Regions from separate parts of the Hydrogenophaga sp. LT287 genome, predicted to be linked through region 2. Evidence: predicted binding sites of a transcription regulator. Region 2 holds the regulator's gene; each other region holds the start of a gene.
What was found. Region 2 encodes NrdR, which represses ribonucleotide reductase genes. Its sites were predicted from a motif close to CACNANATNTNGTG; they were not measured.
Positions count from the first base shown of each region.

Region 1: the regulator NrdR is predicted to act here: its motif matches at 7,027-7,040, upstream of AC0GNR_RS07860 (ribonucleoside triphosphate reductase).
Region 3: the regulator NrdR is predicted to act here: its motif matches at 7,544-7,557, upstream of AC0GNR_RS10740 (ribonucleoside-diphosphate reductase subunit alpha).

Region 1 covers NZ_JBVPZC010000007.1:30,859-41,209, forward strand. Annotated here, with positions in the region: gene AC0GNR_RS07825 (4Fe-4S binding protein) at 1-796, opposite strand, end outside; gene AC0GNR_RS07830 (FTR1 family iron permease) at 793-1,632, opposite strand; gene AC0GNR_RS07835 (cupredoxin domain-containing protein) at 1,651-1,968, opposite strand; gene AC0GNR_RS07840 (iron transporter) at 2,118-2,657, opposite strand; gene AC0GNR_RS07845 (DUF1513 domain-containing protein) at 2,826-4,025, shown strand; gene AC0GNR_RS07850 (anaerobic ribonucleoside-triphosphate reductase activating protein) at 4,047-4,796, opposite strand; gene nrdD (anaerobic ribonucleoside-triphosphate reductase) at 4,753-4,944, opposite strand; gene AC0GNR_RS07860 (ribonucleoside triphosphate reductase) at 4,981-7,002, opposite strand; partial or broken gene AC0GNR_RS07865 (acyl-CoA dehydrogenase family protein) at 7,201-8,496, shown strand; gene AC0GNR_RS07870 (alkene reductase) at 8,735-9,838, shown strand; gene AC0GNR_RS07875 (hypothetical protein) at 9,865-10,104, shown strand; gene AC0GNR_RS07880 (SirB2 family protein) at 10,187-10,351, shown strand, end outside.
Region 2 covers NZ_JBVPZC010000003.1:31,038-41,388, reverse strand. Annotated here, with positions in the region: gene AC0GNR_RS03725 (hypothetical protein) at 179-355, opposite strand; gene AC0GNR_RS03720 (GspH/FimT family pseudopilin) at 339-845, shown strand; gene nrdR (transcriptional regulator NrdR) at 917-1,366, opposite strand; gene glyA (serine hydroxymethyltransferase) at 1,398-2,642, opposite strand; gene AC0GNR_RS03705 (lytic transglycosylase domain-containing protein) at 2,947-3,858, opposite strand; gene AC0GNR_RS03700 (DUF748 domain-containing protein) at 4,540-8,289, shown strand; gene AC0GNR_RS03695 (DUF349 domain-containing protein) at 8,442-10,351, shown strand, end outside.
Region 3 covers NZ_JBVPZC010000011.1:86,680-97,030, reverse strand. Annotated here, with positions in the region: gene AC0GNR_RS10775 (hypothetical protein) at 1-579, opposite strand, end outside; gene ffh (signal recognition particle protein) at 625-1,995, opposite strand; gene AC0GNR_RS10765 (cytochrome C assembly family protein) at 2,178-2,978, shown strand; gene AC0GNR_RS10760 (PP0621 family protein) at 2,991-3,239, shown strand; gene AC0GNR_RS10755 (sensor histidine kinase) at 3,462-5,171, shown strand; gene AC0GNR_RS10750 (sigma-54-dependent transcriptional regulator) at 5,194-6,675, shown strand; gene ampD (1,6-anhydro-N-acetylmuramyl-L-alanine amidase AmpD) at 6,665-7,285, shown strand; gene AC0GNR_RS10740 (ribonucleoside-diphosphate reductase subunit alpha) at 7,748-10,351, shown strand, end outside.

The sequences.
Region 1 (10,351 bases), on a different contig from region 2:
GCAGCAGCACCGTGTCCCAGCCCCCGGCGGCCCGTTGCCCGTTCACCGAGATCTCCACCCCCGGCGGTCGCAGGGCCAGCGCCACGGCGTCGCGCTGGCCGCTGCAGCGCCCGCACATGTGGCAGGCCGACGCGCCCTCCATGCGGCGGATGTCGATCAGGGGGGCGCAGTTGGGCAGGGCGACGATGCCGCCGGTGCGCGCCTCCCAGCGCGCGCGGTCCACCCGGAAGTGCAACGGCGCCAGCCGCGCCAGCAGGCCGAACACCCCGCCGACCGGGCACAGGTGGCGGCACCACACCCGCTTGCCGCGCCCGTACAGCAGGCCCACCACCACCGCCGCGACCGTGGAGCCGCCCAGCACGAGCAGCGCCGCCTGGGGGTACTGGTAGACGCTGACCAGCTGGCCATAGACCGTGGTGATGACGAAGGCCGTGCAGGGCCAGCCGCCCCAGCGCATCCAGCGCGGGATGCCGCGCCCGCGCCCGTGGTGGCTGACGGCCTCGCTGAGCGCGCCCTCCGGGCAGAACACCCCGCACCACACGCGCCCCAACAGCACCATGCTCAGCAGCACGAAGGGCCACCAGACGCCCCAGAACAGGAACTGCGCGAACAGGCCGAGGTGGTTCAGGATGCGCGCTTCGTCGTCGGGCAGCGGCAGGAACGCCGGCAACACCACCAGCACGCCGTAGAACACCACGATCGCCCACTGGATGCCGCGGATCAGGCGCCCGTGGCGGCGCATGGTGTGGCCCAGCGCCGCCAGCGCGCCCACGGGGCGGCCCGGTGCGGCGCTCATGGAGCCACCGCGACCGGACGGACCCGCGCCGGCTGGCCGGCGCGCAACAGCGCCACCACACCGAGCCAGAACCCGGCGTAGGCCAGCACCGTGGTCAGCGCGGGCTGCGCCCGGTAGCCGGTCAGCGCCGCGAGCAGGCCGCCCACGGCGCCGCTGTCGTCCAGGAGGTCCGCGCTGTTCCAGAGCGGGTCCACCAGCGTGGGCAACACGTCCAGCGAGATCAGCCGGTCCACCGCGTTGACCCACAGGGACGCGGCGAGCAACAGCAGCAGGGCCTCGCTGATCTGGAAGAAGCGGCGCCACGACAGCCAGCGCCGGCCCGACCGCAGCAGCCAGAAGCTCGCCAGCGCCAGCCCCAGGCCCAGCAGCGCCGAGGCGGCGAAACCCAGCTGGCCGGCGCCGGTGTGCCGGCCCGCCACGCCGTAGAGAAAGATCACGGTTTCGCTGCCCTCGCGCGCGATGGCCAGCGCCGCCAGCAGCGCGATGCCCCAGCCGCTGGCACGCGCGAGCTGGCCCGCGGCCTGCTGTTCGAGGTCCTGGCGCAGGGCGCGCCCATGGCGGCGCATCCACCACACCATCTGCAGGATCAGCGCCGCCGCGCTCAGCACCATCGCGGCCTGGAACCATTCACCGGACTCGCCGTCCAGCACGCTGGCCGCACCCAGCATGAGCAGCGCCAGCCCGAGCGCGGCGGCCAGGCCCAGCGCCACGCCCGCCCAGAGCCAGCGCAGGCCCCAGGCCCGGTCGGGGCGCTCGCTGAGCCAGGCGTGCAGGATGCCGACCACCAGCAGCGCTTCCACGCTTTCGCGCCAGGTGATGAAGATGACCTCGCCCATGGCGTGCTCCTGTGGGTGTCAGCGCGCCACGATGGCGCCCTGCCCCGTGGTCTGGTGAAAGTCGTCGAAGAAGCGGTAGCGGCCCGCGTCCAGCGGACGGAACACCAGCGACGAGGTCACGCCCGGCGCCAGCACCTTTTCCTTGCGCAGCTCCAGGCTCTCGAACTCCACCGGATCGCGCCCGGCATTCGTGATCTCCAGCCGGAACTTCGCCCCCTGCGGCACCGCCAGCTCCGCCGGCTCGAACCGCCCCTCCCGCGCCGTGAGCCGGTAGGTCGGCATGTCGCCCGCCTGCGCCAGACCCAGGGCCGACCCCATCAGCAACGCCGCCAGCAGCGAGGCACCACGGCCATTCCCGGTGTTCCTGGCGTTCGCAACATTCCCGGAGCGCGTGCCTCCCCCCAGGATGCCGTGGAACCGGCTTCGCCGGGCCACTGGCATCGCCCCCCTTGAGGGGGGTGACGCGAAGCGGCGCGGGGGGTGCATCAGTACCCGCCTTTCTTGCCCGTGCCCGCAAAAGTGAACTCGTAGCTCACGTCGAAGGGCTTGAACCACGGGCCGACGCCGGTTTCCTTGTCGGTGTGGCGGCCAAAATGCGCCGCGTGGCCGCCGGGCGGGCTGATGCGCAGGGTCAGCTTGTATTTGCCGGGACCCATCAGCTTGACGTTGTCGCCGTAGTGCGGGCCGTCGGAGGCCACCATGGGCATGAAGTGGCCGCTGACCTTCTCGGTCGTGCCCAGCTTGACCAGCTCGAAATGAATGCTGAGGTGGGGCATCCAGGCCCCTTCCTCGAAGCCGTTCGGGTGGTCCTTGAGCGCGTGGATGTCGGCTTCCAGGTGGATGTCCGAGGCCTCGGCCTTGCGCATCATGCCCTCGGGCTCCATCTTGACCGGTGCCAGGTAGACCGCGGCGATCTCCATGCCGGCCACCTTGTGCGGCGTGCCGATCGGGAATTCCTTGGCATGGGACGGCAGGGAGAACAGGACAGCGCCCGCCAGGGCGATCGCGAGCAACGGGTGGTTCATGTGGTGATCCTTAAGGTGGTGAGACAGCCCGATGGCTGAATGCAGGGCGATGCTAAACAAGAATCAATATCATTCAATTGACCCACATCAAGGTTCCGGCCGGAGCCCATGACCAAGATGCTCACGGACGCTGTTGTCCGGCCCCTCCCCTCACTTCTGCCTGCCTCCATGAGCACCGACCTGCACCGCCGCACCCTGCTGCGCCACACCGCCTGGCTGCTGGCCTCGGGCGCCGTCAGCGCCCCGACCCTGGCGCAAAGCGACACCGCCCCTTCCGACATCATCGGGGCCCCACCCCTGCCATCCCGGGTGCGCCTGGCCGCCGCCTGGCGCAGCCACGGCAACACCCCCGACTGCGGCCGCGACTGCGACCAGGTGGGTGTGCTTGAACTCGACTGGGCTGCGCGCGAGGTGCGCGTGGCCGCCCACCTGCCGGTGCAGGGGCGTGCCCACGGTCTGCTGCCCGAGCCCGGCGGCGGTTTCCTCGCCGTCGCCACCCGGCCCGGCCGCTGGCTGCTGCGCTGCGACCCACTGGGTGAGCTGCAGACCCGGCACCTGATCGACGCCGAAACCCCGCACCGCACCCTGGGTGGCCACGTGCTGGCGAGCGCCGACGGGCAGTGGCTCTACACCACCGAAACCGACACCCGCGACGGCCGTGGCTGGATCGGTGTGCGCGACCACCGCACGCTGCAACGGGTCGCGCAATGGCCCAGCCACGGCCTGGACCCGCACCACATGGCACTGGACGCTGGCGGGGCGCTGCTGGTCGTCAACGGGGGCATTCCGCGCACCGCCAGCGGCCAGAAAACCCGGCTGGAGGCCATGGACCCGTCGCTGGTGCGGCTGGAGCCGCGGAGCGGCGCGCTGCTGGGTCAGTGGCGGCTGGGCGACCCGCGCCTGAGCCTGCGCCATGTGGCCTGGGGCCTGCCGGTGGGCCCCGGCGACGGCACACCGGCGCGCGCGCCGCTGCTGGGCATCGCGCTGCAGGCCGAACACGACGAGGCCGCCCAGCGCCGCGACGCGCCCGTGCTGGCGCTCTGGGACGGGCAGGACCTGCGGCTGGCCAGCCGCGGCATCGCCGGGAATGGCTACGCGGGCGACATCGCGCCCGGTCCCGGTGGTGGCTTCATCGTGAGCGGCCAGCGCAGCCACGAAGGCCTGCTCTGGCACCCCGACGCACCGGACCGCTGGACCACCATCGCACGGCTCACCGAACCCTGCGCGCTGGCGCCCTGGCCGGGAAGCGGCGGGGTGCTGATGGGCGCGAGCCGCGGGGTCGGCTTCTGGCACCCGGCCCTGCCACCGGCCATGCTGGCCTGGCCCGGCGCCATGACGCCCGACAACCACTGGGTCGTGCTGGGCTGAGCCACCCGCCAGGGCGGCGCTTCAGCGGCATTCGAACCGGGCAAACCGCGCGGCCAGGGCGGCCAGGTCCTCCGCGTCGAGCACCGGGGCAGCCAGGCCCGGGCTGCGGCAGGTCTGCAGCACCCAGTGCGACACCGCCTGCGCGGCCAACGCGTCGGCCAGGCGGAACAGGTCATCCCGCCCGAACAGGCCGGCGTGCCAGGTGGTGCGGCACTCCAGCGCCACCCCGCTGTGCTGCAGCAGGCGCAGGCTGCGTGCCGCGCGCGCGCCGCCGCCGCGTGTGCCGGTGACCTGGTCGTGGCGGTGTTGCGGCGCCTTGATGTCCAGCCCGACCCAGTCCAGCTGCGGCAACACCCGCTGCAGTCGCTCGGGGTACATGCCGCCGGTGTGCAGGCCGGTGGCAAAACCGAGCGCGCGCACCTCGGCCAGGGCCGGGCCCAGCGCCGCCTGCAGCGTGGGCTCGCCGCCCGAGAACACCACGCCGTCGAGCAGCCCGCGGCGCTGCCGCAGGAAGCCGTGCACCGCCTGCCACGACAGGGCCCCCGGAACCGCGGCGTCGAGCAGCCCCGGGTTGTGGCAGTACACGCAGCGCCACGGACAGCCCTGCAGGAACACCACCGCCGCCAGCCGGCCCGGGAAATCAACCCCGGTCAGCCGCGTGAGTCCGCCGATGCGCAGCGCCTGCGCACCACGGGTCGCGGGTGGTGGTGCGGCGGTGCCCGCGACCTCAGGCGCGGTCGGCCGGCTCGGCAAAGAATCGGCGTTCGGCATGTTCGCCCTGTTTGCCCCGGTTGAAGCTGCTGACCGGCCGGTGGTAGCCCATGACGCGGGTCCAGACCTCGCAGGGCTGGCGTTCGTCGTCGCGCAGGGACATGTCAGCGGCCGTTGACCTGACGGCCGATGGGGTGGATGTGTTCATGGGTGTTTCCTTTTGGGGTGGTTGAAAGACGGGGCATCAAGCGGCCTGCAGCTGGCGTTTGGCGGCCAGCTTCTCAGCGTCGCAGACCGGACAGAACGGGTGCTCGCCCGCGAGGTAGCCGTGGGTGGGGCAGATGGAGAAGGTGGGGGTGACGGTGATGTAGGGCAGGCGGAAGTTCGTCAGCGCGCGCTGCACCAGCGCGCGGCAGGCCTCGCCGCTGGTCAGGCGTTCACCCATGTACAGGTGCAGCACGGTGCCGCCGGTGTACTTGCGCTGCAGCGGGGCCTGGCGCTCCAGCGCCTCGAACGGGTCGTCGGTGAAGCCCACGGGCAGCTGCGAAGAGTTGGTGTAGTAGGGCTGCTCGGGCGTGCCGGCCTGCAGGATCGCGGGCCAGCGCTTGCGGTCTTCGCGGGCGAAGCGGTAGGTGGTGCCCTCCGCGGGCGTGGCCTCCAGGTTGTACAGGTGGCCGGTCTCCTCCTGGAAGGCCACGATGCGTTCGCGCACGTGGTCGAGGAAGCGCAGCGCGAAGGCGTGGCCGTCGTCGGTGGTGATGTCGTGCGCGTCGCCGGTGAAGTTGCGCACCATCTCGTTGATGCCGTTCACGCCCAGGGTGCTGAAGTGGTTGCGCAGCGTGCCCAGGTAGCGTTTGGTGTACGGGAACAGGCCCTGGTCCATCAGGCGCTGGATCAGCTTGCGCTTGGTCTCCAGGCTCTGTTGGCCCAACGCCAGCAGGCGGTCGAGCGCGGCCAGCAGGCCGGCCTCGTCGCCCGCGTGCACATGCCCCAGGCGCGCGCAGTTCACCGTGACCACGCCCAGGCTGCCGGTCTGCTCGGCGCTGCCGAACAGGCCGTTGCCGCGCTTGAGCAGCTCGCGCAGATCAAGCTGCAGGCGACAGCACATGGAGCGCACCATGTTCGGCTGCAGCTCGGAGTTGATGAAGTTCTGGAAGTACGGCAGGCCGTACTTGGCCGTCATGTCGAACAGGCGCCGCGCGTTCTCGCTCTCCCAGGGGAAATCGGGCGTGATGTTGTAGGTGGGGATGGGGAAGGTGAAGACCCGCCCCTTGGCGTCGCCCTCGGTCATCACCTCGATGTAGGCGCGGTTGATCAGGTCCATCTCGGCCTGCAGATCGCCGTAGCAGAACGGCATTTCCTGCCCGGCGATCACCGGCACCTGCTCGCGCAGGTCGTCGGGGCAGACCCAGTCGAAGGTGAGGTTGGTGAAGGGCGTCTGCGTGCCCCAGCGCGAGGGCACGTTGAGGTTGTAGATCAGCTCCTGGATGCACTGGCGCACGGCCGCGTAATCCATGCCGTCCTGGCGCACATAGGGCGCCATGTAGGTGTCGAACGACGAGAAGGCCTGCGCGCCGGCCCACTCGTTCTGCAGCGTGCCCAGGAAGTTCACGATCTGCCCCACGGCCGAGGACATGTGTTTCGGCGGCCCCGACTCCACCTTGCCCGGCACGCCGTTGAGGCCTTCGTTGAGCAGGGTGCGCAACGACCAGCCCGCGCAGTAGCCGCTGAGCATGTCGAGGTCGTGGATGTGGAGGTCGCCCTCGCGGTGCGCCTGCCCGATCTCGGGCGTGTAGACGTGCGAAAGCCAGTAGTTGGCCGTGACCTTGCCGGCCACGTTCAGGATCAGCCCGCCCAGCGAATAACCCTGGTTGGCGTTGGCGTTCACGCGCCAGTCGGCGCGCGTGAGGTACTCGTTGATCGACGATTCCACATCCACCAGCGTCTGCTGGTCGGCGCGCAGCGTGGCGTGCTGCTCGCGGTAGACGATGTAGGCGCGCGCGGTCTGGAGGTGGTTGGCCGCGATCAGCGTCTGTTCGACCACGTCCTGGATCGGCTCGATGCCGGGCGGCGCACCCTTGAAGCGGTGGATCAGCACCTTGACCACCTGGGCACACAACAGCGCGGCTTCGGCGCCGTCGAACTCGCCGCTGGCCTGGCCGGCCCGCGCCAGCGCGGACCGGATCTTGTCGGCATCGAAGGCCTCGCGCAGGCCCGAACGCTTGATCACCTCCCTTGGAAGACTGACCACCATCGCATCTTTCATAGCTCTCGCCTCCTGGATCAAAAACACTACCTATGGTGTTCAAGATACCCGCCAGACACCATAGGTAGTTTGATTTGACGCAAGGTCGACGCAGCTTCCAACGCCGTTTCAGGCCTTTCACCGGCTTGATCTGCGTCAACCGGGTGCGGCTGTCACGCGCGTTCTGACAGGACCGCGCTGAGCCTGAAGAATCCCGGCATGGACTTCGATCACAGCCCCCGGGCGCAGGCGCTCCAGCAGCAGCTGGAGACCTTCATGCACACCTACCTGCTGCCGCACAACGCGGCCTGGCACCAGGCGGTGCAGCAGGGGGACTACCCGCCACCCTTCCTCGAAGACCTGAAGACCCTGGCGCGCGAGGAAGGGCTGTGGAACCTGTTCCTGCCCGGGCTGCGCGAAGACGAGCCCGGCACCCGGCTGGGCAACCTCGACTACGCGCCGCTGGCCGAGGCCATGGGCCAACTGCACTGGGCGGCCGAGGTGTTCAACTGCAGCGCGCCCGACACCGGCAACATGGAGCTGCTGCACCGCTTCGCCACATCCGCGCAGCGCACGCAGTGGCTCACGCCGCTGCTCCATGGAACGGTCCGATCCGCCTTCGCCATGTCCGAACCCGACGTGGCCTCGTCGGACCCGACCAACCTGCAGACCACGGTGCGGCGCGAGGGCGACGACCTCGTGCTCAACGGCCGCAAGTGGTTCATCACCGGCGTGGCGCACCCGCATTGCAGGCTGTTGATCGTGATGGCGCGCAACGCGCCCGATCACAGCGCCGCGGCCGAGACCCGGCACCACTAGCACAGCATGGTGCTGGTGCCGCTGGACACGCCGGGCGTGGACGTGGTGCGCAACATCAGCGTGGTGCACCACCACGCGCCCGAGGGGCATGGCGAGATCGTGTTCCGCCAAGTGCGCGTGCCGGCCGACCACCTGCTCGGCGGCTGGGGCGAAGGCTTTGCGATGGCGCAGGCTCGGCTGGGGCCGGGCCGCGTGCACCACTGCATGCGCACCATCGGCCAGTGCGAGCTGGTGCTGGCACTCGCCACCGAACGCGCGCTGGAGCGCCAGACCTTCGGCAAATACCTGGCGGACTACGCCAACGTCCAGGAGTGGATCGCACGGTCGCGCATCGAGATCGACCAGGCGCGCCTGCTGGTGCTGCGCTGCGCCTGGCTGCTCGACCACCCGGAGCGCACCGAGCCCGCGGCCTTGCGCGCGCAGGTGGCCGCGATCAAGGTGGTGGCCGCGGGCCTGCAGACCCGCGTGGTGGACCGCGCGATGCAGATCTTCGGTGCCATGGGCCTCTCGCCCGACACGCCGCTGGCGCAGTTCTGGACCTGGGGCCGCGCCCTGCACCTGCTCGACGGGCCCGACGAAGTCCACCTGCGCAGCGTGGCGCGCCACGAACTGGAGCGGGCACGCGCGCGCATGGGCGCGTCTTCAGCCTACTTCACCACGCCCGAGCAGATGCGCACACCGCCGCACCTTCGTTAGCCGCCCCTGCTTTTCGCGGATCGTCAACCCGTGACCTCGTGACCGGGACGGCAGCCGATCCAACAGAAAGGCGAACCTCTTGCAAAGCCTTCACGCATCCGTTGGCAGACCTGAAGCACAGGGCGTGCAGCGCGGCGGCCACAAAACCGTCCCGCGCCCGGGCCTTGTCCAGCGGTTGCTGGCAGGCGCGCCGGTTTGGCCGTAGGCTGTACCCTTCGTTTCCATTTTCTGTTGAACCATGACCACCCTTTTCGACCCCCTACAAGCCGGCGGCCTGCACCTCGCCAACCGCATCGTCATGGCGCCGCTCACCCGCAACCGCGCGCCCGACGCCATCCCGACGCCGCTGATGGCCGAGTACTATGCGCAGCGCGCCAGTGCCGGCCTGCTGATCACCGAAGCCACCGCCATCACCCAGCAAGGCCAGGGCTACGCCGACGTGCCCGGCCTGTATGGCACCGAGCAGCTCGATGGCTGGAAGCGCGTGACGAAAGCGGTGCACGCCGCTGGCGGCAAAATCGTCACCCAGCTCTGGCATGTGGGCCGCGTCTCGCACACCGACCTGCAGCCCCACTTCCAGAAGCCGGTTGCGCCCTCGGCCATCCGCGCCCACACCAAGACCGTGCTGATCAAGGACGGCGTGCCGACCTTCGTCGACACCTCCGAGCCGCGCGCGCTCGACGCCGAAGAAATCCCCGGCATCGTGCAGGACTACCGCCACGCCGCGATGAACGCCATCACCGCCGGCTTCGACGGGGTGGAGATCCACGCCGCCAACGGCTACCTGATCGACCAGTTCCTGAAAACCGGCAGCAACCAGCGCACCGACGACTACGGCGGCAGCATCACCAACCGCGCACGCCTGCTGCTCGAAGTGGTGGCCGCCGTCACGGACGCCATCGGCGGCGCACGCACCGGCATCCGCCTCTCGCCGGTGACGCCGGCCAACGACGTGGTGGACGCCGATCCGCAGCCGCTGTTCGAGTACGTGGTCCGCAAACTGGCTCCGCATCACCTGGCCTATGTGCACATCATCGAAGGCGCCACCGGCGGCCCGCGCGAACTGCCCGAGCGCCCCTTCGACTACGCGGCACTGAAATCCGCCTACCGCGCAGCGGGTGGCCAAGGTGCCTGGATGGTGAACAACGGCTACGACCTGCCGCTGGCCGAGCAGGCGTTGGCCGACGGTGCCGACCTGGTGGCTTTTGGCAAGGCCTACATCGCCAACCCGGATCTGGTGGCACGGTTGAAGGCCGGTGGCCCATTCAACACGCCGGACAAAAACACCTTCTACGGTGGCGGCGCTGAAGGCTACACCGACTACCCGACCCTCACCGACTGAATCGCGTCCGCCCTGCGGCGGCCATCGTGCGGCCCGCCACGGCAGAGAGCGAGCGGCATGGCGCAGCGGCAGGCGTCGTTGCCCAGGTGCGGCGCGTACCCGCGGGCGCGCTCGGTCTGGTGGGGGCCGGTGGGATCGGCATTGCGTTGACGGTGGCGATGGATCTGTTCCACGACGACGAAGCCGCCACCCTCATCCTGGCCATCTTTGCGCTCGTGGTGTTGGTGGTGCGGCTCAGCGCTGCGCTGCGCAAGAAGATTCTCTGAACCGGGCGCCCGGTGCACCGGGCACATCAGCGGGTTGGCGGACAATGCCGCCACACCACCGCCCCACGACCCGCGCCCACCCATGCAGGCTTCACTTTTCGGCACCCTCTACCCTGGCCTTCTCCACGCCCACATCGGTCTGGTCACGCTGAGCGCTGGCCTGTTTTTCTTGCGCTGGCTGGGCGTTCTGGCGGGTTTGCGCTGGCCCATGCAGCGCCTGTCGCGCCGGCTGAGCGTGGTGATCGAC
Region 2 (10,351 bases):
CGCTGTGTGACAAATTGCCTGTGTTTCAGGCTGCCGCGGATTGTGACCCATTGCACCCCCGGCACCTAAATGCTGACCGGCGCATCCCTTCACTGAGGGATGTTCCGCCAGCGGCCAGCGCGCGGGCAGGTCATGCGAATCGCATACTTGCACGTCCCTTCTGCAATACGCCGTTGTGTCAACAGGCGCTGGCCACAAATAGTGCGCAGGTGCTCCTGCTGGCTTTTATTTTCTGGCACTGGTTTTTGAGGAAGGGGGTCTCGTGTCCAGATAAAAACGCGCCATAGGGGAGAGAGATGAAGAGCTGCAAGTGCTCTGGATTCACTTTGGTTGAATCCATGGTGGTCATCGCCATACTGGCTGTCCTGGTGGCCGTGGCCATGCCTGGAATGGCCAGTTTCGGCCATGGCACCCGTCTCTCGGCGTACTCCAACAAATTTTTGGCGGCCTTGTTTTTCGCCAGAAGTGAGGCCATCAAGCGAAATTCCCGGGTGGCTATCTGCAAATCGTCGGATGGGGTGACGTGTGCTGCAGCCGGCAATTGGTCCCAAGGATGGATCGTATTCGCGGATCGAAACAACAATGTGCAACGCGATGCGGGTGAAGCGTTGTTGCTGATGGAGCCGGCCATGCCCGACAACTGGTCGATTTCAGGCAATACACCGGTGGCGAGGTTTGTTTCCTACTCCGGCGCCGGCTCGACTCATCTGGTGAGTGGCGCTTTTCAGGCGGGCACCATCTCCATCTGTCGCAAAACGGAAGTGGCGGCCGTGTCTTCAAGGATCATCATCAACAGTGTGGGGCGACCGAGGACGGTCAGGGTCACGGTGCCATCCTGCTCATGACGGCGGGGCGCCCTGGACCCCGGTTGCCCGTGCCACCATCGCCTTCCGGTGGTTGAGCATCGTGCGGGTGCTTACTTTCTGACTTCGTCCACCAGCGCCCGAAAATCGTCGATGTCTTCGAAGCTTCGGTACACGCTTGCAAAGCGGATGTAAGCCACTTTGTCGAGCTTTTTCAGCTCGCGCATGACCATTTCGCCCAATCGTGTGGCGGGCACTTCACGGGCGCCCAGGTTGAGCAGTTTTTCTTCGATGCGTTCGATGGCGGCGTCCACCTGCTCGGTGCTGACCGGGCGCTTGCGCAAGGCCAGGGAGAAGGAGGCGCGCAGTTTGGCCGGTACGTAGTCCACGCGCCGGCCGTCTTTTTTCACCACGGCCGGGAAGCTGACTTCGGGCCGTTCGTAGGTGGTGAAGCGTTTTTCGCAATGGCCGCATTGGCGGCGCCGGCGGATGAAGTCCGCATCTTCCGAGATGCGGGTTTCCACCACCTGGGTTTCAAGATGGCCGCAAAACGGGCATTTCATCGGATGAATACCTTCGTTAGGCGGCCGTTCTTCACTTGTAGACCGGGAAGCGCGCGGTCAGCGCGTTCACTTTGGCGCGCACGGCGTCGATGTTGGCCGGGTCGCGTGGGTTGTCCAGCACGTCGGCAATCAGGTGGGCGGTCAAGCGGGCTTCTTCGTCCTTGAAGCCGCGCGTGGTCATGGCCGGGGTGCCGATGCGCACACCGCTGGTGACCATGGGTTTTTCCGGGTCGTTGGGGATGGCATTTTTGTTGATGGTCATGTGGGCGCTGCCCAGCACGGCTTCGGCTTCTTTGCCGGTGATGCCTTTGGCCCGCAGGTCGACCAGCATGACGTGGCTTTCGGTGCGGCCGCTGACAATGCGCAAACCACGCTCGGTCAGCGTTTCGGAGACGATACGTGCGTTTGTGAGCACTTGCTGCTGGTAAGCCTTGAATTCAGGTGCAAGCGCTTCCTTGAAAGCCACGGCTTTGGCGGCAATGACGTGCATCAGCGGGCCGCCCTGCAGGCCGGGGAAGATGGCGCTGTTGATGGCTTTTTCGTGTTGGGCCTTCATCAAGATGATGCCGCCGCGGGGGCCGCGCAAGCTCTTGTGGGTGGTGGAGGTGACCACGTCGGCAAACGGCACGGGGTTGGGGTAGACGCCGGCGGCGATCAGGCCGGCGTAATGCGCCATGTCAACCATGAAAATAGCGCCCACGTCTTTGGCCACTTTGGCGAAGCGCTCAAAGTCGATGCGCAGGCTGTAGGCGGAAGCGCCGGCGATGATGAGCTTGGGCTTGGATTCGTGGGCCTTGCGCTCCATGGCGTCGTAGTCGATCGCTTCGTTGGCGTCCAGACCGTAGCTGACCACGTTGAACCACTTGCCGCTCATGTTCAGTGGCATGCCGTGGGTGAGGTGGCCGCCTTCGGCCAGGCTCATGCCCATGATCGTGTCACCGGGCTTCAGGAAAGCCAGAAAAACGGCTTCGTTGGCCGAGGCGCCGCAATGCGGCTGCACGTTGGCAGCATCGGCGCCGAAGATTTGCTTGACGCGGTCGATGGCCAGTTGCTCGGCGATGTCCACGTATTCACAGCCACCGTAGTAGCGCTTGCCGGGGTAGCCTTCGGCGTATTTGTTGGTGAGCTGGGTGCCTTGCGCGGCCATCACGGCGGGCGAGGCGTAGTTTTCACTCGCGATCAGCTCAATGTGGTGCTCTTGGCGGGCGTTTTCCTGCTGGATCGCGGCAAACAGCTCGGGGTCGGTTTGTTCAATCAGAATGTTGCGGTCGTACATATTGGCAGTCCTAGTGACGTGGAACCCTGCGCGGTGGTGACAAAGACAGGGGCTGCCCAGGCGAACGGCTGATCGCCCGTGCGGTGTTTGGCCGTGGGGCGGTACGCTTCCCAGTGGTTGTCCCGGCCGCCAAAGTGTGATGGGGCAGGGGGGCCACGTCAGCGCTTCAAGCCCGTCTGAATTTCAGCAGAGCTTTGCGCCTATCGCCAGTTGCGTACTTGGGTAGTTTAGCCGAGCAACTGTATCCCGGCGCTGGGCTCGGGTAGCACTGGCCGGGGTTTTGGCGCGTGTGGCCAGCGGTGCGTCAGGACTTTGCCAGCGCCTCATCGGTCGGTGTGGTACCGATCGCTGGGGTGACTTCCGCTTCAAGCTCGTCTTGTGGCGTGATGGGTTGAGCGGCGGGTTCCACTGGTGCGACCACAGGGATGGTACGGGCCGGCGGCGTGTAGATTGGCATGGGCTTGCCCAGCGCCACGCTCTGAATGCGCAGGTGCTCGGCCATCACTTTGTTGATGTACCAGCTGCCGTCGGTGCTGACAGCGCCCACATAGAGGCGCAAGCCGCCCTCAACCGAACCTGCCCGTTTGATGCACTCTTGCAGCACCCGCACCCCAACCCGCAGATTCGACACGGGGTCGAACGCAGCCAGTTGACCGCCGAAATCGTCGTATTTTTCGGTGTGTACGCGGGTCATGACCTGCATCAGACCTTGTGCGCCCACGGGGCTTTGGGCAAAGGGGTTGAAGCGCGATTCAATGGCCATGACCGCGAGGATCAGGGTGGGATCGAGCCGGGCTTTTTGGCCGATTTCGAAGGCTTCAGCCACCAGCACGCTCAAGGGCTCGGGGGCCACACGGTATTTACGACTGAGCCAGAAGGCCACATTGGCCTGCTCTTTGGGCAGCGCCTTGGGCTCGGCCGCAGTGACCCGGTCAATGGCGCTGGGTTCTGATGCGTAGACCATGGCGTCGGTGTCTGCCATCGCCACGGCTTCCTGGCGCTGCAGCAGCCAACCCAGCAGATGCTGTTCGGCACTGGAGCGCAGGTCGGCCCGCATGCCCAGCACGATCAGGGCCACCGCCAAGGTGGTGCCCATCAGTGCAATACCGCTGTGGGTGATGTCAAAGAAACCCCGGGACACGTCGCCGAGGGTGGTTTTAAGGGCGGCCACGGCACCTGGGGTGCTCTTGTGTGGCGTTCGCGTTGGTGCGGTCATGTTGTCGGTCCTTTCTGCGCCGGCCTGGCTGTTCGAGTCAGGGCGGCTGGATTGGGTCGCCATCGATGGCGCGACCTTGTGGGTCTTGCGGTCGAATTAGCCTGTCTCGGCAGCGGTTCGGGTTTACCCTGAAGGGGCAAAGTGGCCGGATGTTATGGGCTTATTAATATCAAGTCAATGTTATGAAGTGGTTTCATAGAAACGAATGGATATATAGAAAGGTGCTTCCGGTCTTCGATTCGCACAACCGTAGCGCCAACGCCAGCGCCATCAAGGGCTACGGGCGCCTGCAACACATGCGACCGCTTGTCGCCTAAAAACCACCTTTCAGTTTGGTTGGGCGCATTGCCGTGCGTCCGAATGGGACGTCAATGCGCGATTGAAATTCCCCATCGGCCTAGCCTGCGCGGCCTCTTGATGCGTAGGGTCAACGGGAGTAATCTTCGGTTGCGTGTCATCGCGACTCGCATTTGCTGGCACAAGGGTCCGTCCCGATGCCAGCCCCCAACGGGGGCAATCTCTTGCTCCCAGGTTGGAGAGACACCAATCTCTCTCCACCAAAACCGACGGCAAGAGCGTTTTGCCCGCCGTCAACCCCGGTGGCTCACGCTGCCGGGGTTTCTTTTTTCTCAGGCCACCCTGGGGGTTTGGCCTTCACCGCAGTTCGGCGAAACTCGGCGCATGGAAAAAGAGCTCCCCGAGTCCCCCTCTTCATCAACGGCCTCGCGTGCTGTCTGGGTGCGCCGCCTGTGGCTCGGGCTGGGCGTGTTGTTGCTGGTTTGGTTGCTGGCCTGGCTGGCCATGCCGCCGATATTGAAATGGCAGCTGCAAAAGCAGGCCAGTGCCTTGCTGGGGCGCACCGTGTCAGTGGACCGTGTGGACTTTCGGCCCTGGACGCTGGAACTGACACTTGAAGGCCTGCGGGTGGCCAGCGCAGATGCCACAGGCGAGCAGCTGTCGGTGCACCGTATCTATATGGACGCTGAATTGCAGTCCTTGCTGCGCTTGGCGCCTGTGGTGGACGCCCTGGTGGTGGAACAACCGCGCCTGGCGCTGCGGCATCTGGGTGAGGGCCGGTACGACGTGGACGACGTGTTGCAGCGGCTGGCCCAGCCGCAGCCGGACGGGCCGGCTGAGCCTGCGCGCTTTGCCCTTTTCAACATGGCTTTGACAGGCGGTGAGGTGGTGTTCAACGACGACAGTGTCGCGACCACCCACCGGCTGACCGACCTGGTTGTGAAACTGCCGTTTCTGAGCAACCTGTCTTCCCAGCGAGAGGTTCTGACGCAGCCGGAGCTGGCCTTTGTGCTCAACGGCAATGCTTTTGACTCCCGAGCCGAAACCAAGCCGTTTGCCCCGTCCCGGGCCACACAGGCGAGCCTGACGCTGCCTGCGCTGGACTTGGCGCCTTACCTGCCGTACTGGCCGGCGCAGTGGCCCGTGAAACCTGAGGCCGGCATTTTGCAGCTGGCCCTCACGCTCGACTTTGAACAGGAAGCCGACGTGCCGCGGGTGGCACTGTCGGGTTCGGCATCGCTGTCGGGTTTTCGCGCTGTGCAACGCGGCTTGGGCGGTCAGGGCGCCGCGCAGCCGCTGCTGGCGTTTGAGCGGCTGGCTTTGGTGCTCAATCGGGTGGAGCCTTTGGCGCGGCGTGCGGATGTGGCTTCGGTTGAATGGCTGGGGCCGCAGCTGTCGGTGGTGCGCGACGCGGCTGGGCGCATCAACCTGCAGCAGTTGGCTTCGGCATGGGGGGCGTTGCCCTCTGCTCAGCCTGAGTCTTCGCCTCCCGCCGCAGCGCCTTGGGACGTGCACGCCCGGCGGGCGGTGCTGGAGCGGGGCACGCTGGCTTGGGCCGATGCCGCTGTGCGGCCCTCGGCGCAGATGGCGCTGGAGGATGTGCGCTGGACCGCCGAGGGCTTGCGCTGGCCGGTGCAGGCACCCGTGCCTTTTCAGGCCTCTGCCCGTTTGGCTGCGACACCGCTGAACCTGCAGGGCCTTGCCACCGATGCCTCGGCCCAGGTGCAGCTGACCGTGGGCGAGTTGCCGCTGAACCTGGCCGCACCTTACCTGGCCCACGTGTTGCAGCCGGCGCTGGGTGGGCGCGTGTCGGCCGATCTGGCGCTGGATTGGCAGGCCGCGCGTGGGGGCAAACCGATGGCCCTGGTGTTGCGCGCGCCAAAAATTCAAGGCGATGACCTCAGCCTGGGGCCGGCGAAGGCGCCTCAAGTGGGCGTGCGGCGCCTGTTGCTGGAGGGGTTGAACGTGGACCTGGTGGGCCGCTCTATTGACGCGGCTTCGCTGGTGCTCACGCGGCCCCAAGTGCAGGTCGAGCGGGGGTCTGACGGGCAGTGGATGGCCGAGCGGTGGTTGAAGTCCGGCAGCACAGCCGATTCCCGCGTTGCAGCCGGCACCGCAGCAGAGCAGCCCTGGAGGCTGGCGCTGGCCAGCCTGGCGGTGAACGACGGACTGGTCGGGTTTGAAGACCGATTGCCCGAGCTGCCGGTGGCCCTGCAGTTTGCGGGGCTCAAACTGCAGGTGAAAAACCTGAAGCCTTTTGAGCGCACGCAAGCCGCCATGCCGGTGTCGTTGCAGCTGCGCATGGGCTTTGCACCAGGCGAGGCCACCGCTCAGGCCGACCCCGGGCGACTGGCGCTTAGCGGCTCCCTGCGTTTGCCGGGCGCAGGTCCCCAAGATGCGGGTCTGGCGTTGCGCGGCCAGGTCACCGCCGAGCGGCTGCCTGTGCACGCTTTCGAGCCCTACTTTGGCGACCGGCTGAACCTGGATCTGCTGCGCGCCGACACCAGTTACCGCGGCGCTTTGCAGCTGGGTTTGCCGCCGCAAGGCTTGTCGCTTGGTTTGGCGGGTGATGCCGCGCTGGAAGACTTTCGCGCCAACACGCTGTCGCCCAGTGAAGACCTGCTGGCCTGGAAAGCACTCAACTTGCGGGGCCTGAAGCTCGCCTTGGCACCCGGGCAAACCACGAGCCTGGTGGTGGGTGAAACCGTGCTGAGCGACTATTTCGCTCGCATCATCGTGGCCGAAGACGGCCGCATCAACTTGCAGGGCCTGGTGAAGGCCGATGCCGTTGAGGGTGCCGCAGCGCCGGGGCAAGGTGGGGCGGTCACCGCTTCTTCCGCCCAGGCTGTGACGTCAACCGTGGTCACAACGGCTGTTCAGCCCGCCGGCACAGTCGCCAGCTTGGACACCGCTTCGCCTGCTGGCGGCCCAGACATCCGGTTTGGTCCGGTGAGTCTGGTCAATGGCCGCGTGTTCTTCTCAGACCGCTTCATTCAACCCAATTATTCGGCCAACCTCACCGAGCTCACCGGCGGGCTGAGCGCCTTTGCCAACAATGTTGCTGTGCAAGGTGGCCCGCCCCCGCTATCCGACCTGTCGCTGCGCGGGCGCGCTGAGGGCACGGCGGCGCTGGAAATCGACGGCAAGCTCAACCCGCTGGCCCAGCCCCTGGCGCTGGACATTGAGGGCCGCGTGCGCGATCTGGAATTGCCCCCGCTGTCGCCCTATGCGGTCAAGTACGCGGGCCATGGCATTGAGCGTGGCAAGCTCAGTGTGGACGTGGCCTACCGCGTGGCGCCGGATGGCCAGCTCAGCGCCAGCAACCAGGTGATTTTGAATCAGCTCAGTTTTGGCGACCGCGCACCCGACAGCGAAGCGCCGAACCTGCCCGTGAAGCTGGCGGTGGCGCTGCTGGCCGATCGCAATGGGGTGATTGACATCAACCTTCCCGTGAGTGGTTCGATCAACGACCCGCAGTTCCGGCTGGGCCCGATCGTGGTGCGCTTGGTGCTCAACCTCATCGGCAAAGCTATCACGTCGCCTTTTTCATTGCTGGCAGGGGCTTTGGGCGGCGGTGGAGACGAGATGAGCCAAGTGGTGTTCAGCCCTGGTAGCACCGAGTTGGCAGACGATGCGCGCCAGCGGCTGAACGCGGTGGCCAAGGCGCTGGCAGACCGCCCGGCGCTGCAACTGACGGTGGTGGGGCACAGCGACCTGGAAGCCGAACGCAGCGGCGTGCAGCGCGCCCGGCTGAACGAGCGCGTGCTGGCCGAAAAACGCCGTGTCCTGGCCCGTTCTGGCGGCTCACTCACGGGCACGCTGGTGGTCTCACCCGCTGAATACCCCGCGCTGCTCAAAGCGGTTTACCAGCGGGCCGACATACCCAAGCCTCGCAACCTGGTGGGTATGGCCAAAGACATTCCGCAAGCCGACATGGAAGCCTTGTTGCTGGCTTCAACGGCCGTGAGCGCTGATGCCCTGCGCGAACTGGCCGTGGCGCGCGCGGTGGCGGTGAAGGACTACCTTGCCAGCCGCAACCTGCCCGAAGACCGCATGTTTCTGGGGGCGCCACAGCTCGCGCAGCAAGGCGACCGGTGGGTGCCGCAGGCCGAGCTCAAGCTGGCCGCGCGCTGACGTCTGGTGCATGTCCGCCACCGCGCGCCGGGCTGGCCAGACCGGGGCGTCTTGCCGTAGCATCGGGGCCGCGTCAACACCGGCGACAATACACACATGAGCCGCTCCGCTGGGGTGCGGCCCGCTGAATCTTCTGAAGTCCTTATTTATATATGTCGCTGTTCTCCCTGCGCAAGCCGTCGCCACAGTCCAACGCCCCCGAATCTGCCGTGAACACACCCGCTCAACCCAAAGCCGCTGCATCCCACCCGCTGGACGCCGTGACGGGTGGCGCCTTCACCGCACCCACATCGGGCGAGCGCGCAGCACGCATCCGCGAATGGCTGGCCACCGACCCTGCGCTGGAGCTCATGAACGAGGTGTTCAAAGAATTGTCCCACCGCGACCGCGGTGCGGCCAAGCCGTTGAAGGAAAAGCTCGACGAACTCAAGCGCCAGAAATCGCAAGAGCAGATCGGTGTGGAATGGGCGCAAAAAGCCCAGGCTTTGCTGGACCATTCCCGCCTGAACCTGGCCGATGCCCTGGCCTGGCAACGCGACGCTGCCCGCGCTGGCGCGCCGCTGTCCCGCGAGCCGCTGGCCTCCTTGAAGCAGGCCCTGGCTGAGCGCGTGAAGGCCATTGAAGACCTGCAGCACCGGGTACAGGTAGAGCGTGAAGCCGCTGTGCTGATCGCGCAGCGCATTGAAGTGTTGTCCACCAAGCCCTGGCGCGAAGCCCAGCACAGCACCGAAACCCTGCGCGGCGACGTGGCGCACTGGCAGCAGCAAGCCAGCGCCCTGATGCAAGACGCCCAGTGGCCCAGCGTGGAAGTGAAGTTTCCACCCATGCTGGAAGCATCGCGCAACCAGCTGCAGCTGGTGTGGGACGCTTTTGAGGCCGCCCTGGCCCAAACCGTGGCCGCCGACGCCAACCCGCAGGCGCCGCTGCCCGCCGTGCCCGTGTGGGCTGACGAACTGCGTGCTGCCCGCGGCATGGACGCTGCCGTGCCCGCTGAAAAAGCCGCACATGACTCGCAGGCCGCCCAAGAGAAGCGGGCCCGCGTGGCGGCCGATCTGGACAAAGCACTGACCGTGCTCGAACGCGAGTTGGCCGAAGGCCACGGCAAGGCCACACCCAAAGCGGCCGCCGATGTGCGCGCCGTGCTCAAGAGCCACGGCCGTTTGGTGAGCGCCGAGCAGGAAGCCCTTGCGCACGCTGCGTTGTCGCAAGCGGGAGAGCTGGAAGGTTGGCAGCGCTGGCGTGCCGATCAGTTGCGTGAAGAGCTGGTGGCCAAGGCCGAGTCGTTGTTGCAAGCCCCGGAAGGCCAGCGCATGGGTGGGCGCAAGATGCAGGAATCCCTGCGCAGCCTGCGCGACCAATGGAAAACCACCGACCAGGGCGGTCAGCCCAACCACGCGCTGTGGAAACGGTTTGACGAAGCCTGCACCGAAGCCCACAAAGTGGTGGAAACCTGGCTGGCCCAGGTGCGCCAGCAGGCCGATGCCCACAAGGCCCAGCGCCTCGCCATCATCGAAGAGCTGAAGGCCTGGACCGCAGCGCACGCCGAGAGCACCGACTGGAAAGCCCAAGTGCGTGAACTGCACGCTTTTTCCGAGCGCTGGCGCGAAGCCGGTCACTTGAGCGAAAAAGCCTTTGCCGATATCCAGCCCGTCTGGAAAGACGTGATGCACACCGCCCATGCCCGCCTGGAGGCTGCTCAGGCCGAAAGCACGGCACGCCGCCGCGCCCTGATTGAAGAGGCCGCTGTGCTGGGTGCCGCGCCCATGTTGCGCATTGACGCCGTGAAAGCACTGCAGCAGCGCTGGCAGGCCGAAGCCCACGCGGTGCCGTTGGAGCGCAAACACGAGCAAAAGCTGTGGGAAGCCTTCCGCCAGCCGATTGACGATGCCTTTGCCCGCAAGAGCACCGAGCGCGAAAAAGCGTCGGCCGCACTCAATGAACACGATCAGCGCGTGCTCGACGCCTCCCGTGCGCTGGAAGCGGCCAGTGCCAGCGGCGATGCGCAGCAGATCCGCGCGGCCATGGCCGAGCTGGAAGCCGCAATGGCCGGCCAGCCAGCAGC
Region 3 (10,351 bases), on a different contig from region 2:
CCACTGCGGCGCAAAAGCCACGCAGATGGCGGCAAACATGCCGGTTAAAAATGCATCGCCCCAGGCCATGAGCCAGCGTGCCACCAGGGCTTGTTCCAGCGCCGGGGCACCGGCCAGGCGGTGCAGCAGCTCCATCAGCACGCCCGACACAAAAACCGCGACCGCCGTGCCCAGAAAGCCGCGACCCAGGGTGTAAATGAACGGGTTGGGCGGCAGCCAGCGCCGCAACAGCACACCGATACCCAGCGCCAGTGTGGCAGGCACCAGCCCAACCCAGACCCACTGCGACAGCACCGACCAGGCATCGGCAGGGCCGATCCCCCACACAGCCAGCGCCACTAGCGACAACGCCAGCACAGCCAGCGGCCAGCCGAGCATGAGCACCAGCAGGCTGGCGCCCGAAAACTGGATCGCCAAACCCTGGGGCAGGGCTTGCGGCAGCAGCCACAGACCGGGCAGCAACACCACAGCCGCCAGCGCGGGTGTCAGCAACGCACCGGTCAACATGCGCCAGGGGCGCAGCCACAAGGCAGCCGCCAGGCACACCACGGCAAAGAGAATTTCAAGACCGGACAGCATGGGGCGGAGTATGGGCTGCCGATCTGGCAAGCCGCTTGACTTCGGTCAACCCATGCCAGGCAACTTGGGCATGCCTTTCATGCCGCCCATGCGCTTCATCATCTTCATGAGGCCGCCGCCCTTCATCTTTTTCATCATGCCCTGCATCTGCTCAAACTCTTTGAGCAGGCGGTTGACTTCTTGCACGTGCACGCCCGCGCCAGCGGCAATGCGGCGCTTGCGCGTGGCTTTGATGATCTCGGGCTTGGTGCGCTCGCGCTGCGTCATGCTGCAAATGATGCCTTCCTTGCGCTTGATGTCTTTCTCGGCGCGCGTCAGGTCGGCTTCGCTGGCCTTGGCGGCCATGCCGCTGGGCAGCTTGTCCATGAGGCTGGACAAGCCGCCCATTTGCTTCATCTGGCGGATCTGGTCCAGAAAGTCGTTCAGGTCAAAGCCTTCGCCGGTTTTGACTTTGGCCGCGAGCTTCTGAGCCGCCGCCATGTCCACCCCAGCGGTCACCTGCTCCACCAGCGCCAGGATGTCGCCCATGCCCAGGATGCGGCCGGCGTGGCGCTCGGCGTCAAACACCTCCAGGCCGTCGATTTTTTCCGACACACCCGCGAACTTGATGGGCGCGCCGGTGATCTGCCGCACCGACAAGGCCGCGCCACCACGCGAATCGCCGTCGAGCTTGGTCAGGATGATGCCGGTGAGCGGCAGTGCCGCGCTGAACGCCTTGGCGGTGTTGATCGCGTCCTGACCCTGCATGGCGTCCACCACAAACAGCGTCTCCACCGGGTTCAACACCGCGTGCAGTTCCTGAATCTCGCGCATCAGCGCTTCGTCAATCGCCAGGCGGCCGGCGGTGTCCACCAGCAGCACGTCAAAGTAATGGCGCTTGGCGTAGTCGATGGCGGCGCGTGCAATGTCCACCGGCTTTTGGTCGGGCGTGCTGGGGAACCACTCGGCGCCGGCCTGGGCGGTCACGGTCTTGAGCTGTTCAATGGCCGCGGGGCGGTACACGTCGCCCGACACGGTCAGCACCTTCTTCTTGCGCTTTTCGATCAGGTGTTTGGCCAGCTTGGCGGTGGTGGTGGTTTTACCGGCACCTTGCAGACCGGCCATCAAGATCACCGCCGGCGGCTGGGCCGCAAGGTTGATGTCGGCCACGCCAGCGCCCATGGTGGCGACCAGCTCGCGGTTGACGATGCCCACCAGCGCCTGGCCCGGCGACAGCGAACCCACCACCTCCTGGCCCAGCGCCTTTTCTTTCACCCGGGCAATGAAGTCGCGCACCACCGGCAAGGCCACGTCGGCCTCCAGCAGGGCCATGCGCACCTCGCGCAGCATGTCGGTGACGTTGCTTTCGGTGATGCGGGCCTGGCCACGCATTTCCTTGACGATGCGTGAGAGGCGGTCGGAGAGGGCTGAGGCCATGGGGTGCTCGGGACGGTGAAGGGGCCGCGGCAGCGGCGTCTGCGGTGCGGGCCTGAAGGCCCGCGTGCATCGGTGGGACTGGCCGGGCCCCAACGGGGTCTGTCCGGGCAAGACCGTTAAACTGTGCGAATGATTTTAGCTGTGCATCACGCCGCCTGACTGCGGCGTACAACGCGGATCCCATGAACCTGCTGCCCGCCCTCTGGTCGAACCCACCCGCTGCCCTGCTGTCCGCCGTGGCGGCGCTGTCGTATGCCGTGCTGGCCTGGGCGCACCCCCGCATGACGCCGAAGCAAACCCGCGCCGTGCTGGCCACGGCCTGGCTGCTGCACCTACTGGTGCTCGTCACGGGCTTGTTCGAACAACCCGCGCGCTTTGGCTTTGCGCCGGCCCTGTCGGTCACGGCGTGGCTGGTGCTCACGGTCTACCTGGTGGAAAGCCGCCTGTACCCGCAGTTTCGGGCCCGCTGGACGCTGGCTGCGCTGGGCACCGTCACGGTGTTGCTGGCGTTGCTGTTCCCGGGTTCGCCCTACCCGGCGCTGCGTTCTTCGTGGCTGCCGCTGCACTGGGCGCTGGGCATCTCTTCTTATGGCCTCATTGGCGCCGCCGTGGTGCATGCCTGGCTGATGCAGCGCGCCGAAAAAGCCATGCGCCAGGGCACCACGACCGACTCCGCCATGCCCTTGCTGATGCTGGAGCGGCTGACCTTTCGCTTTCTCGCGGCCGGGTTTGCCCTGCTCAGCGCTACGCTGCTGGCCGGCTGGTGGTTTTCCGAAGCTCTGAACCACCGCTGGGTGTGGGACCACAAAACCGCCTTTTCCGTGCTCTCCTGGCTCACCATCGGCGTGCTGTTGTGGGGCCGCTGGCGCCTGGGCTGGCGCGGTCGCATGGCGGCGCGCACCCTCTATCTGGGCGCTGGTTTTCTGCTGCTGGGTTACGCCGGCTCCCGCTTTGTGCTTGAAGTGGTGCTGCAACGCGCCTGACCGATCGATTTCATGAAATACCTGCTCGTTCTGGCCGTGGTTTTGGTGGCCTTCTGGGTCTGGCGCAACAACCGCCTGACCGATGACGCCAGCACACAGCGCCCGGCGGCCCGAAAAAAGCCAACCCCACGCAAGCCCACCATCATGGTGGCCTGCCTGCACTGCGGCACGCACCTGCCCGAAAGCGAAGCCGTGCAAGGCCGCCAAGGCGCCTATTGCAGCGCAGAACACCGGCAGCTGAGCGAAGGCGCGGGGTCGTGAGCGCGGTGGGCGCCGAGGCCGTGCGTCAGCGCCTTCGGGGCCCGGGCGTCACTGAGATGAAACAACCCCCACGCTCACTTCGTTCGCTGCCCCCCGGGGGGGTGCGTCAGTGCCTTCGGGCGGCCGGGCGTCACTGACATGGCGCAGGAACGGCCGTCCCAATTCGCCCCGTCGTGGTTTTCGGGGCTGGAAAGCCACAGCACGCATGGGCGGGAGCAGCGCGTGCGGTCGTTTGTGCGGCTGTGGCGGGCGTTCATGCGGGCACGGGTGTTCATTGCCGCCGTGCTGCTGGCGCTGCAGGTGTTTGTGGTGGTCACGGGCACCGGTGGGCCGCACTGGCTGGTGGTGGTGTGTGCCCTGCACCTGAGCGCGGCGCTGGCGGTGCTGATCTGGTCGCGCCCCATCCAGCAAGGCCAACCGTTTCACCTGCAATGGCTGCTGACCATTGGCGTCGATGTGCTGGTGTTTGCGGTGCTGCAATATGTGCAGCAAGGCGGCATCAACTACACGCCCCTGTTTGCCTTGCCGGTGCTGCTGGCCTCTATTCTCGGGCCGCTGGTCCTGGCGCTGGCCACCGCGGCCAGCGTCACCTTGTTTTTGCTTGGTGAGGCCTGGCTCAGCGCCCAGCTGCTGAGCGATGTGTCCACCGCGCGCTTGCTGCAAACCGGCCTCACCGGCACCGGTTTCTTTCTGGTCGCGGTGCTGGCCAACCAGCTCGCGCTGCGGCTGGCCCGTGAAGAAGCGGTGGCCCAAAGCAGCCAGGCGGCTGCCCGCACACAAGCCCAGGTGAACGAACTCGTGATCGCCGGACTGAGCGAAGGCGTGCTGGTGGTGGACACCCACGGCGTTGTGCGCAATGCCAACCCGGCTGCACAAACCATGCTCATGGGCGAGGCCTACCCCCACGCGGCCAAACTGCTGCTGTCGGCCCGCCCCAACTGGGAAGGGCTGTCCAACCTGGTGCACGAGACGTTTTTGCTGGGGCACCCGCTGGAGGCTGAAATCACCATTGCGCAAGACGAACAAACCACCCACCGGCTGTTTGCCCGCACACGGCTGACCACGCAAGGCAGCCACGGCGCGGGCCTGTGCGTGCTGTTCTTGGAAGACCTGCGCGAAGTCGAAGCGCGTGTGCGCACCGAAAAACTCGCCTCCATGGGCCGCCTGTCAGCGGCGGTGGCGCATGAGATCCGCAACCCGCTGTCGGCCATCACCCAGGCCAATGCCTTGCTGGACGAAGAGGTGCAAGACGCGGGGCAAAAGCGGCTCACCCGCATGATCGACCAAAACGCCCAGCGCCTGGCCCGCATCGTCGACGACATCCTCAATGTGGCCCGCGCCCAGCCCAGCCCGAACGAAGCCGCCGCCTTGGTGCTGCCGCTGGACCAGACGGTTCGCCAGATCACCCACGAATGGACACGCCAAAACCAGGCACAGGGTGTGCTGGGCGTGCACCCGCACGCGCCTGCAGCGCATGTGGCGTTTGACCCCGAACACATCCGCCGCCTGCTGGTAAATTTGCTTGACAACGCCAAGCGCCACGCCAGCGGCACGCCCTCCTCCATCCGTGTCATTACCCAGCCGGCCGGCAACGACCGCATTCGACTGTCGGTCTGGAGCGACGGCAGCCCCCTTGAAGCCAGCGTGCTGCGCCACCTGTTTGAGCCGTTTTTCTCGTCTGAAAGCCGCTCCAGCGGCCTAGGCCTCTACATCTGCCGCGAGCTGTGCGAGCGCTATGGCGCCCAAATTGCCTACCAACGCACCCGGCTGGACCAGCGCGACGGCAACGAGTTTTACGTGGTCATGCCGGCCGCCCATGGCAGCCGCACCCCGGTCCAGCAAAGCCTGTCGTACCCGCCTGGCGACTCGGTGCCCAGCCGCACCCAGCCCAGCCAGCTGCGGCCGGGCGATGCCCCGCTCACCATTCGCTGACCGCCTGCCCGGCCCCTTGAACATGTCCGCTCCACCCCGCGCTTCCATCCTCGTTGTTGACGACGAGCCCGACCTGCGCACGCTGTACGAACTGACGCTGCTGCGCGAAGGCTACGAGGTGGTGTCGGCACCCGACCTCACCCAGGCCCGCGAGTGGCTTGCGCAGCAGCGCTTTGACGTGCTGATCACCGACATGCGCCTGCCCGACGGCCTGGGCCTGGAACTGCTGCGCGAGCTCAACACCCAGCAGCGCAGCGAAAAAAGCATCGTCATCACCGCCTACGGCTCGGCCGAAAACGCGGTGGAGGCGCTCAAAACGGGCGCCTTTGACTACCTGACCAAACCGGTCGACCTCAAACAGCTGCGCGCAGCTGTGCAGTCGGCCTTGCAGAGCCAGCGCTTGCCGCTGGCAGGGCGCCCAGACAGCGCTGGCAACGGCACAGTTCGCCCGGTGGCGCCACCGCCGCCGAGCGGCGTGGCCTCGCTGGCGCGCATCGTCGGCGCATCACCCTGCGTGGTGCAAATCAAAAGCCGCATTGAAAAGGTGGCCACCAGCATGGCGCCGGTGCTGATCCTGGGCGAATCGGGCACCGGCAAAGAGCTGGTGGCGCGCGCGGTGCACGAGTGCAGCCACCGCGCCAAAGGCCCGTTTGTGGCCGTCAACTGCGGTGCCATTCCTGAAAACCTCATCGAGTCCGAGTTCTTCGGCTCCCGCAAAGGCGCCTTCACTGGCGCCACCCAAGACCGCGAAGGCTACTTCCAGGCGGCCAAGGGCGGCACCCTGTTTCTGGACGAAATTGGCGACTTGCCCCTGGCCATGCAAGCCAAGCTGCTGCGCGTCATTCAGGAACGGCGGGTGCGCTCGCTCGGTGGCGTGCAAGAAGAAGCCGTCGACGTGCGGCTGGTCAGTGCCACCCACCGCGATCTGGCCGCCCTGGTGCACAGCGGCGATTTCCGGCAAGACCTGTTTTACCGCCTCAACGTGATCGAGCTGCGCACACCCGCCCTGCGCGAGCGGCGCGAAGACCTGCCCGAGCTCGCCCACGCGCTCTTGCAACGCATATGCACCGAGTCGGGGTTGCCGGTGCCAGCACTCTCCCCAGAGGCGCTGGCGTGGCTGCAGTCGCGCGAACTGCCCGGCAACGTGCGCGAGCTTGAAAACCTGCTGCAGCGGGCCATGGCACTCAGCACCGGCGAGACCCTGGAGCCCAGCGATTTCGGCGATGCCGAACAGCGCGCAGCACACGCCGAGCCCGCGCCTGCCGCCTTGGCCACGCCCACGGCGGCGCTAGACAACCCTGCCGAGATCCCGCGCGACCTGCAAACCTACCTGGACGATCAAGAGCGCCAAGTATTGCTCAAGGCCCTCAAAGAAGCCGACTTCAACCGCACCGCCGCCGCCGCCCGGCTGGGGCTCAACTTGCGGCAGATGCGCTACCGCATCCAGCGCCTGGGCATCGCCATGCCTTCAGACGCCGAACCCGACGACAGCGATGCCAGCTGACCGCACCGACCCGCCAGCGCCCTCGCAGTGGCAGGCCGGCTGGCTCCAGGCGGCCCGGGCCTGCCCTTCCCCCAACTTCGGGCCGCGCCCGCCGGGCGCCAGCATCGACCTGGTGGTGATCCATTCCATCAGCCTGCCTCCGGGGCAATATGGGGGACCCGAGGTGGAACAGCTGTTCACCAACCGGCTCGACTGGACGGCGCATCCTTACTTTGAACAGATTCGAGGCATGGAAGTGTCCGCGCATTTTTTCATTCGGCGCGACGGCGAGCTGGTGCAGTTTGTCGACGCCGATGCGCGGGCGTGGCACGCTGGCATCTCTTGCTGGCGGGGTCGCAACCAGTGCAACGACGACTCGATTGGCATTGAACTCGAAGGTCTGGAAGGCAAACGCTTCGAAGCCCCTCAATACGCCACCCTGGTGCAGTTGTGCGCGCGATTGGGCGAACGCTACCCCATCGCGCACATTGCGGGCCACGAACACATCGCGCCGGGCCGCAAACAAGACCCGGGCCCGGGGTTCGACTGGGCTGAACTGCAAACCCGGCTCGGCTGGTCGGCCGATTGTTTCCCCGAAGACACAATTTTTTCACGCCCGCGCAACGCTTGAAACCAGCCAGTTTTCGGGGCCATGGCCACGCCGCTTCGCTTGATTTGACGGGGGTTTCAGCCGCAAACCGGCCGGAAACCACCGCCGATGTTGACCAAAATAGAGCCGAGGCAGAGAACGCCAGCGTGTGTGCGGCGTGGCGCGGGGCCGGCCCATGGGCACACAGGGATGTCTTTTTTTACCAGACGAAAAGCGCAGCGTGCTTCGCCACGAAAATTCCCACAAACACTACCGGTAGTGGCTTGAACAGCCCCGACACACCAGATATAGTGTGCGCTGCGCTTTCGCAGTGACCGCGCATTTCTCACCGGCAAGACCCGCTGCGACGCGCCAACACCGCTGTTCGTGCGCCACGCGGCACCGTCTCAACCGATTTTGACCCCGGTCACTGCCCACCGAAGTCCGGCCGCCCACCTGCGCACCAGGTTGGACAAGCCCAACACAACAATCGAAAGAGGAACCATGCAGACTGCCCCATCCACCGCCCCCATGTTCACCGCAACCGCCCCGTCTGGCGCCGGTGCCGCCAGCGCTGTGTCCCTGGCCTCATCCAGCGCGGTTTTCGCCAACTACCAGATCATCCGACGCAACGGCGCGGTGGTGCCGTTTGAGCCCAGCAAAATCGCGGTGGCGTTGATGAAAGCCTTTCTGGCTGTGCACGGCACCCAGGGCGCTGCGTCTGCCAGCGTGCGCGAAACGGTGGACGGTCTGACGCAAAACGTGGTGCGTGCGCTGATGCGCTCGCGTCCGGGGGGCGGCACCTTCCACATTGAAGACGTGCAGGACCATGTGGAACTGGGCCTCATGCGCAGCGGCCACCACGAAGTCGCCCGCGCTTACGTGCTGTACCGCGAGCGCCGCACCCAGGAACGCGCCCACCAGGCAGAAGCGAGCCAGCCAGCCGAGGCCCTGCTGCACGTCACGGACGGCGGTCAACGCGTGCCGCTCGACCTGAACCGCCTGCAGCACCTGATCGAAGACGCCTGCAAGGGTCTGGGCAAAGACGTCAAGGCCGACCCCATCGTCGCCGAGACCAAACGCAACCTGTACGACGGCGTGCCCATCGAAGAGGTCTACAAAGCGTCCATCCTGGCGGCGCGCACCCTGATCGAGAAAGACCCGGACTACACCTACGCCACCGCGCGCCTGCTGCTGCACACCATTGTCAAGGAAGTGATTGGCGAAGAAGTGCCGTCCAGCGAAATGGGTGCGCGCTACGCCGACTACTTCCCCCAGTTCATCAAAAAGGGCGTTCAGAACGACCTGCTGGACGAACGCCTGCAACAGTTCGACCTGGCCCGCCTGGGCGCCGCGCTCAAGCCCGAGCGCGACCTGCAGTTTGATTACCTCGGCCTGCAGACGCTGTACGACCGCTACTTCCTGCACGTGCGCAAGAGCCGCATCGAGCTGCCGCAGGCTTTCTTCATGCGCGTGGCCATGGGCCTGTCGCTCAATGAGATTGACCGCGAAGCCCGCGCGATCGAGTTCTACGAAGTGCTGTCGTCGTTCGACTTCATGTCGTCCACGCCCACGCTGTTCAACAGCGGCACGCTGCGTTCGCAGCTCTCCAGCTGCTACCTGACCACCGTGCCCGACGACCTCGACGGCATCTACGAATCGATCAAGGAAAACGCGCTGCTGTCCAAGTTTGCCGGCGGCCTGGGCAACGACTGGACCCGTGTGCGTGCGCTGGGCAGCCACATCAAGGGCACCAACGGCGAATCGCAAGGCGTGGTGCCGTTCCTGAAAGTGGTGAACGACACCGCCGTGGCAGTGAACCAGGGCGGCAAGCGCAAGGGCGCGGTCTGCACCTACCTGGAAACCTGGCACCTGGACATTGAAGAGTTCCTGGAGCTGCGCAAGAACACCGGCGACGACCGCCGCCGCACGCACGACATGAACACGGCCAACTGGATCCCCGACCTGTTTATGAAGCGCGTGATGGAAAAGGGCGACTGGACCCTGTTTTCACCCAACAACGTGCCCGACCTGCACGACCTGTTTGGTGCCGACTTTGAGCGCGCCTATGTCGCCTACGAAGCCAAGGCCGAGCGCGGCGAGATCAAGCCCAGCCGCAAGGTGCCTGCATCGGACCTGTGGCGCAAGATGCTCACCATGCTGTTTGAAACCGGCCACCCCTGGATCACGTTCAAGGACGCCTGCAACGTGCGCAGCCCGCAGCAGCACGCTGGCGTGGTGCACTCCAGCAACCTGTGCACCGAGATCACGCTCAACACCAGCGACACCGAAACCGCAGTGTGCAACCTGGGTTCGATCAACCTGCTGCAGCACCTGAAAGACGGCGGCATCGACCACGACAAGCTGCAACGCACGATCAAGACCGCCATGCGCATGCTCGACAACGTGATCGACATCAACTACTACGCGGTGAAAAAGGCGCGTGACTCCAACATGCGCCACCGCCCAGTGGGCCTGGGCATCATGGGCTTCCAGGACGCGCTGTACGAGTTGCGCGTGCCCTATGCCTCGGGCGACGCGGTGAACTTTGCCGACCGCTCGATGGAAGCCGTCTGCTACTACGCCTACTGGGCCTCCACCGAACTGGCCCGCGAGCGCGGCCGCTACGCCAGCTACAAAGGCTCGCTGTGGGACCAGGGCGTCTTGCCGCTCGACACGCTGGACATGCTGGCCAACGCACGCGGCGGCTATGTGGACGTGGACCGCTCGGCCACCCTCGACTGGGACGCTCTGCGCCAGAAGATCGCCACCGACGGCATGCGCAACTCCAACTGCGTGGCCATCGCGCCCACCGCGACCATCTCCAACATCATCGGCGTGGACGCGTCCATTGAGCCTTGCTTCGGCAACCTGTCGGTCAAGTCCAACCTGTCGGGTGAATTCACCGTCATCAACAGCTACCTGGTGAAAGACCTCAAGCGCCTGGGCCTGTGGGACGACGTGATGGTGATGGACCTCAAGCACTTCGACGGCTCACTGCGCCCCATCGACCGCGTGCCGCAAGAAGTGAAGGCGCTCTACGCCACCGCGTTTGAAGTGGAACCGCTGTGGCTGGTGGAAGCCGCAGCGCGCCGCCAGAAGTGGATC